DNA from 2 places in the Hydrogenophaga sp. SL48 genome. Region 2 is predicted to be linked to the other one. Evidence: predicted binding sites of a transcription regulator. Region 2 holds the regulator's gene; the other holds the start of a gene.
The links. The regulator HrcA, encoded in region 2, represses chaperone genes, less so after heat shock. The targets are predictions, from matches to a motif close to TTAGCACTCNNNNNNNNNGAGTGCTAA.
Positions count from the first base shown of each region.

Region 1: a site for HrcA is predicted at 1,755-1,781, ahead of rpoH (RNA polymerase sigma factor RpoH). Genes of this name have one in related genera too.

Region 1 covers NZ_CP063400.1:466,273-469,681, forward strand. The annotation lists gene IM738_RS02215 (sensor domain-containing diguanylate cyclase) at 1-595, opposite strand, end outside; gene rpoH (RNA polymerase sigma factor RpoH) at 758-1,717, opposite strand; gene selD (selenide, water dikinase SelD) at 1,983-3,409, opposite strand, start outside.
Region 2 covers NZ_CP063400.1:3,061,692-3,065,100, reverse strand. The annotation lists gene IM738_RS14510 (NAD kinase) at 1-725, opposite strand, end outside; gene hrcA (heat-inducible transcriptional repressor HrcA) at 853-1,875, shown strand; tRNA gene IM738_RS14500 (tRNA-Ile) at 1,912-1,988, shown strand; tRNA gene IM738_RS14495 (tRNA-Arg) at 2,015-2,091, shown strand; gene greB (transcription elongation factor GreB) at 2,166-2,723, shown strand; gene IM738_RS14485 (RelA/SpoT family protein) at 2,730-3,409, opposite strand, start outside.

The DNA of each region.
Region 1 (3,409 bases), 2.6 Mb from region 2:
ACTGGCTGTGGCTGTGGATCACGAGTTCGCCCGAAAACGGCACCCGCACGTGTTCGATGCGCACCCAGTAGGTCACCGGCGCGTCGGTGCGCGTGTCCAGGCCGAACACCGGGTAGCGGTCCGGGGAGGACCATTCGCTCACCGGCACATGGTCCCCCGCGCGCTGTTCGTGCCAGCTGCCATCCGCCAGGCGGTGGTAGAGGTTCACACGGTCGGTGCCCGAGCGCATCAGCTCCAGTTCCCAGTGCGAGCGGCTGTCGCGCACCCAGGCATCAAAGCGGACCCACAGCACGCCGCGCTCGCCCAGGCGCACCCGGTGTGTGGCGCTGCGCAGGGCGAACGGCACGTCCGCCTGCTGCGCCTCCAGCTCCTGCACCGTCATCGTTCCGGTCGTGTCCACCCAGAACACGCTGTGCTGCGCCAGCGGCACACTGACCATCCGGCCATCCAGCTCGATCGGCTGAAGCGGTGTGCCCGATGCCGGTGGCGCGGCCTGGACGAGTGAGCACCAGACCATGGCCAACGCCCACAGGCCCAGCCGGCGCCAGCAGCGGGCGGTTGGGGTGCATCGGTGGAGTGCTTGTGTGTGGGTCATGACCCACCGATTGTGTCTCCCCGGCACAGGTGGCCGGCTGACACGGCCGGTAGGCCCGGTCGGGTGGGCCGCTTCATCGGTCCTTGCCCTGAATCGCACGCAAAGAAAAAAACCCCGGTCGGCGGGAGCCGGTCCGGGGTCGTGCGTGGGCCGTGCGCGCGGTCAGGCGAATGCGGTGAGCGCCTTGCGCATCTTTTTCATGGCCGCCACCTCGATCTGGCGCACCCGCTCGGCGCTCACGCCGTACTCGGCCGCCAGCTCGTGCAGCGTCATGCCGCCCGAGCCGTCGTCGTTCACCTTGAGCCAACGCTCGGTCACGATGCGGCGCGAGCGCTCGTCGAGCTCGCCCATGGCGCGGGCCACGCCTTCGGTGGCGAGCGCGTCGCGTTCGGCCGATTCGAGCACGGCGGTCGGTTCGTGGGTCGCGTCGGCCAGGTAGGCGATGGGGCCGAAGCTGTCTTCGCCGTCGTCGCCCGGGCTCGGGTCCAGCACCACATCGCCGCCCGAGAGCCGGGTTTCCATCTCGCGCACCTCTTCGGGCTTGACCTTCAGGTCGCGCGCGACCAGATTGACCTCACCGTCGGAAAACGCTTCGCGGTGGGTGTCGCCGTCCAGCGCCTCGGAGCGAAACCCCTGCTTCATTGAGCGCAGGTTGAAGAACAGCTTGCGCTGGGCCTTGGTGGTTGCGACCTTGACCATGCGCCAGTTTTTCAGGATGTACTCGTGGATCTCGGCCTTGATCCAGTGCATGGCGTAGCTCACCAGGCGCACGCCCTGATCGGGGTCGAAGCGCTTCACGGCCTTCATCAGGCCGACGTTGCCTTCCTGGATCAGGTCGCCGTGAGGCAGGCCATAGCCCAGGTACTGGCGGGCGATGGATACCACCAGGCGCAAGTGCGACATCACCAGCTGACCAGCGGCGTCGAGGTCGTTGTGGTCGCGCAGGCGGCGCGCGGCGCTCTGCTCTTCCTCGAACGTCAGCAGCGGCATGCGGTTGACGGCGGAAATGTAGGCGTCGAGGTTGCCCAGCGCGGGCAGCGTCAGCGAACGGCTCGCCCACGGGCTGGCCGTGGCCAGGGTGGCGGACGGCAGCGCAACGGGTGTTATCAGGGATGTGGACATGTAGAAGGACCCTCCTCTGGTTGGTCTTGCACAAATATTAGCACTCTCTGTGAGTGAGTGCTAAAGCAAAGGTTCCATCCCCGTGATGTCCTGGGGATGGACAACCTCTCCGTTTTTCGTTGCTGTTCATAAACACAGTGTCTTGCGGGTCTCACCGGGCGTCGGGGGCATCACCATGGATCCAGGCACACCCGATCGACCGTGGATCTGCAAGGCGTTGATCTGAAAAGAGATTTTTCAGGGCTCCAAGCCTGGAACTCCCGAGTCACGGGGTCAGCACCACCGGCTCCAGCGCGTCCGACGCACCGCAGATGCGGCCGATGGCTGCGGTCTGCGGGTAGCCCGCGGCCTTGAGGGCGCGGATGCAGTCGGCCGCCCGGTCGGCCGGCACGCTCGCCAGCAGGCCGCCGGCCGTCTGCGGGTCGAACAGCAGCGGGTAGCGCGGGTCTTTCACGAAGTCTTCGGCGTTGCGCAGCGCGCGGCGCAGGCGCACATTGGCCGGCTGCAGCGAACTGACGATGCCCGCCTCGACGCATTCCACCGCGCCGTCGAGCAAGGGCAGGGCGCTCAGCTGCAGCTCGGCGTCCACGCCCGAGGGGCGCGTCATTTCCACCAGGTGCCCGAGCAGGCCGAAGCCGGTCAGGTCGGTGCAGGCGGTGGCGCCGTGCTGGCGCAGGATGCGGGCGCCGGCCTGGTTGGACACGACCATCGATTTCAGCGCGGCGTCGATCCAGCGGCCTTTGGCCGCGTGCCGCGCGTGGGCCGCGAACAGCGTGCCGGTGCCGATGGGTTTGCTGAGCAGCAGCACGTCGCCGGGCAACATGCCGCCCTTGCGCATGACGCCGTCCATCTGCTCGTCGATCAGGCCGTTGATGGCGAAGCCCAGCGCCAGCTCGCGCCCCTCGCCGGTGTGGCCCCCGACCAGGGCACACCCCGCGGCGTTGAGCACCTCGACCGCGCCGGTCATCATCTGCAGCAGCAGGTCTTCCACTTTGGCTTCCAGGCCCGGTGGCACGGTGGCGATGGCCGTGGCGGACTGCGGCTCGGCGCCCATGGCGAAGATGTCGCCCAGCGCGTGGTTGGCCGCGACCTGGCCGAACAGGTAAGGGTCGTCGATGAAGCTGCGGAAGAAGTCCACCGTGTGCACCATGGCCTTGCCCGGCGGCACGCGCACCACGGCGGCGTCGTCGGGGGCGTGCAGCCCGATCAGCACGTCGTCGCGCTCGACCGGCTGCAGGCTACCGAGCGCGCGGGTCAGGATGCTGGCGCCCACCTTGGCGCCGCATCCGCCGCAGCGCATGGCGATGGCCGAGATGGCCTGGCGCGATTCTTCGGCGCTGAGCACCAGGCTGCTGGTGGGCGCAGCCGCTGCCGGGCTGGCATCGGCCATGACCGGTAGCTCGGTGAACTTGCGCATGAAGCGGCGGTCGATCCAGTCCTTCCAGGTCCAGACCCAGTTTCCGGCAAAGCCGATGGCGCCGCGCGAGGCCACGGCGCAGCGGTCGCCGGTGGAGATCAGCGCCAGCCAGCGTTGCTGCGGGTTGTAGGCCACCAGGGGCTGGCCGCGCAGGCTCAGGCGCAGGTTTTTCGCCAGCGGCGGGCCCATGCGCACCGCGAACACACCGGCCTTCTCCAGCGGGCGGGCCGTGAACGAGGCCACGTCACCCGCGGCAAAGATCTTCGGGTCGTCCA
Region 2 (3,409 bases):
TCCTTGCCTGAGACGATTTCCACCGCGACCTCACAATGTGCCGGCAACACGATGGGCCGGTTCGACAAGGTGTGCGGCGCGATCGGCGCCATCACCCAGCCGTCGATGGCCGGGTGCAGCAGCGGTCCGCCCGCGGAGAGCGCGTAGGCCGTGGATCCGGTGGAGGTGGCGATGATCAGGCCGTCGGCGCGCTGGTTGGCCACGAAGTGGCCATCGACCTCGACCCGCAGCTCGATCATGCTGGCCACGCCACCCCGGTTGACCACCACATCGTTGAGTGCAGTGGCCTCGAACACACAGCGACCGTCGCGCCAGACGCTGGCGGCCATCAGCGCACGCGTGTCTTCTTCGTATTCGCCCCTGAGGATCGACCGCAGGTTGTCCCGGTAGGTGTCGAAGGGGATGTCGGTGATGAAACCCAGGCGACCCTGGTTGATGCCCACCAGGGGCACCCCGTAGCGGGCGAGTTGCCGCCCGATGCCCAGCATGGTGCCGTCGCCGCCGAGCACCAGCGCCAGATCGATGGACTGGCCCATGGCCGGCACGTCCAGCGCGGGGTACTGCAGCAGGCCGGTGTTGAGCGCTGTCTCCCGCTCCAGCGACACCTCGCAGCCTTCGTCATGCAGGAAATGAGCCACTTCCTCCACCACGTCGCGCGAGCCCGGGGCCTGGTATTTGCCGACGATGGCCACGTGCGCAAAACGCAAAGTCTTTCCGTCGGGCATGGACCCGTGGCGATGGGGGGAGGGCAGGCTCATGCACAAATTACAACATAGGCATTGGTGTGACCCGCCCACAAAAACCCTTGCACATGGACCGCCGCCACTTCGCTGGCGTCCGTAAAATGAAGGCATGTTGGATGACCGCGCCAAGTTGCTGCTCAAAGCCCTCGTCGAGCGATACATCGCCGACGGCCAGCCTGTGGGGTCGCGCACGCTGGCCAAGGCGGCCGGCATGGAGTTGTCGCCAGCGACCATCCGCAATGTGATGAGCGACCTGGAAGAACTGGGCCTGATCGCCAGCCCTCACACGTCGGCCGGTCGCATCCCGACTGCGCGCGGTTACCGGCTGTTCGTTGACACCATGCTCACGGTGCGTCGCGAAGGACTGGTCAGTGCGGACGAGATGGGGGCCGCCGGCATCGAGGCCGGTGCCCAGCCGCAGCGGGTCATCAGCCACGCGGCGCAGATGTTGTCCAGTCTGTCGCAGTTTGTCGGTGTGGTGATGGCACCCAGACGCACGTCGGTGTTTCGCCACATCGAGTTTTTGAGCCTGTCCGAACGTCGCGTGCTCGTGATCCTGGTCTCGCCCGAGGGAGATGTGCAGAACCGCATCATCCACACACAGGTCAGTTTCAGTCAGTCGCAGCTGCTCGAAGCCGCCAACTTCCTCAACGCGCACTACGCGGGCCTCACCATGGAAGAAGTGCGCGCGCGACTCAAGACCGAAGTGGATGCGCTGCGCGGCGAAATCGCCCAGCTGATGCAGGCGGCCGTCGACATCGGGACCGGAACTGGCTCGGCGCAAGAGCACATCGTGGTGTCTGGGGAGCGCAACCTGCTGTCGGTCAGCGAGTTCTCGAGCGACATGGGCCACTTGCGTCAGCTCTTCGACCTGTTTGAACAGAAGACCCAGCTGATTCGCCTGCTGGATGTGTCCACCCAGGCCGACGGCGTGCGCATCTACATCGGCGGCGAGAGCCAAGTGGTGCCGTTCCAGGAGCTGTCTGTGGTGACCGCGCCGTATGAGGTGGATGGCCAGGTCGTGGGTACGCTGGGCGTGATCGGCCCGCAACGCATGCCCTACGACCGCATGATCCAGATCGTCGATGTGACCGCCAAGCTGGTGGGCAATGCGCTGAGCCACAACAAATGAGCGGGTTGGCCCGGGCCCTACAATGCGTGCCTTGCCGGGCCGTTAGCTCAGTTGGTTAGAGCAGAGGACTCATAATCCTTTGGTCGTTGGTTCAAGTCCAACACGGCCTACCAAAAACCGTGCTAGAATACGAAGCTTAGCGGCTGTAGCTCAGCTGGATAGAGTACTTGGCTACGAACCAAGGGGTCGTGGGTTCGATTCCTGCCAGCCGCACCAAATGAAAAGCCTGCAGCCACAAGCTGCAGGCTTTTTTATTTTCCGATCGCATTCTTTCCCTGCCTTCACTGTTCATGAGCAAGGCCTTCACCCGCGAGACCGACAACGACGCAGACGACGAGCTCCCCGCTTCGCCAGCGTTGCCCACCGGTGTCAACTACATCACCCGTTCCGGCTACGACCTGCTGCGCTCGGAGCTGTTCGGCCTGATCGACGATGAGCGGCCCAGGATCGTGGAGATCGTGCACTGGGCCGCCAGCAATGGCGACCGCTCGGAAAATGGGGATTACCTGTATGGCAAGAAGCGTTTGAGGGAAATTGACCGGCGCATACGTTTTCTGACCCAGCGTCTGGAAATCGCCGAGGTGGTGGACACCTCGCTTCATCACGGGGGCGATCAGGTGTTTTTTGGCGCGACGGTGGTTTACTCCGACGACAGTGGCGCCGAAACCACGGTCACGATCCTGGGGGTGGACGAGGCCCGAAGCACACACCACGAGATCAGCTGGGTGTCTCCAGTCGCTCGTGCGCTGCTGAAGTCGCGCGTCGGCGACGTGGTGCGATTGGTGGTTCCCGGTGGTGTGCAGGAGCTGGAGGTGCTCTCCGTCACTTACCCGGCACCTGCCACCTGAGTCTCCTCAGGGCTTGAGGCGTTGCGCCTTGAGCACGGAATTCGTGCGTTTGAGGCTGCGCAGCACTTCCGCCAGGTGCACCCGGTCCCGAACCGCCACCGAGAAACGGATGTCGGTCGCCGTCTGCGCGGGCTCGTCGCCCATGTCCACGTGGGTGATGTCGGCTTCGGCGGCGGCGATGGCCGAAGCCACGCGGGCGAGCACCCCTTTGCCATTGGTCACGGTCACAATCACTGTGGTGTCAAAAGCACGCACCGGGTCGTCCGACCATTCCACCTGCAGGAAGCGCTCGCTGTCACGGGCCAGCAGGCGCCGTCCGGTCGGGCAGTCTTCGGCGTGCACGATCAGGCCTTCTCCACGGCCCAGGTAGCCGACGATGCGGTCGCCGGGGATGGGTTTGCAGCAGGAAGCGTATTGCACCGACAAGCCTTCGCTGCCATCCAGACTCACCACGCCTTGTGACACCGATTCGTTCTCGCCCGAGGCGTAGCGTTCGGTGCTGATCAGGACCGCGTCGGGTTTGAGGCCGGTTTCTGCCAGCAGCACCGCCAGTTTTTTGCCGACCATGTTGGCAATGCGCTTGCCCATGCCGATGTCCGTGAGCAGCTCATTGCGGGTCTTGTTGCCGGTGAAACGCAGCAGTTTGTCCCAGGTGGCCTTGTACTCGCCGCTTTCAGTTGGCAGGG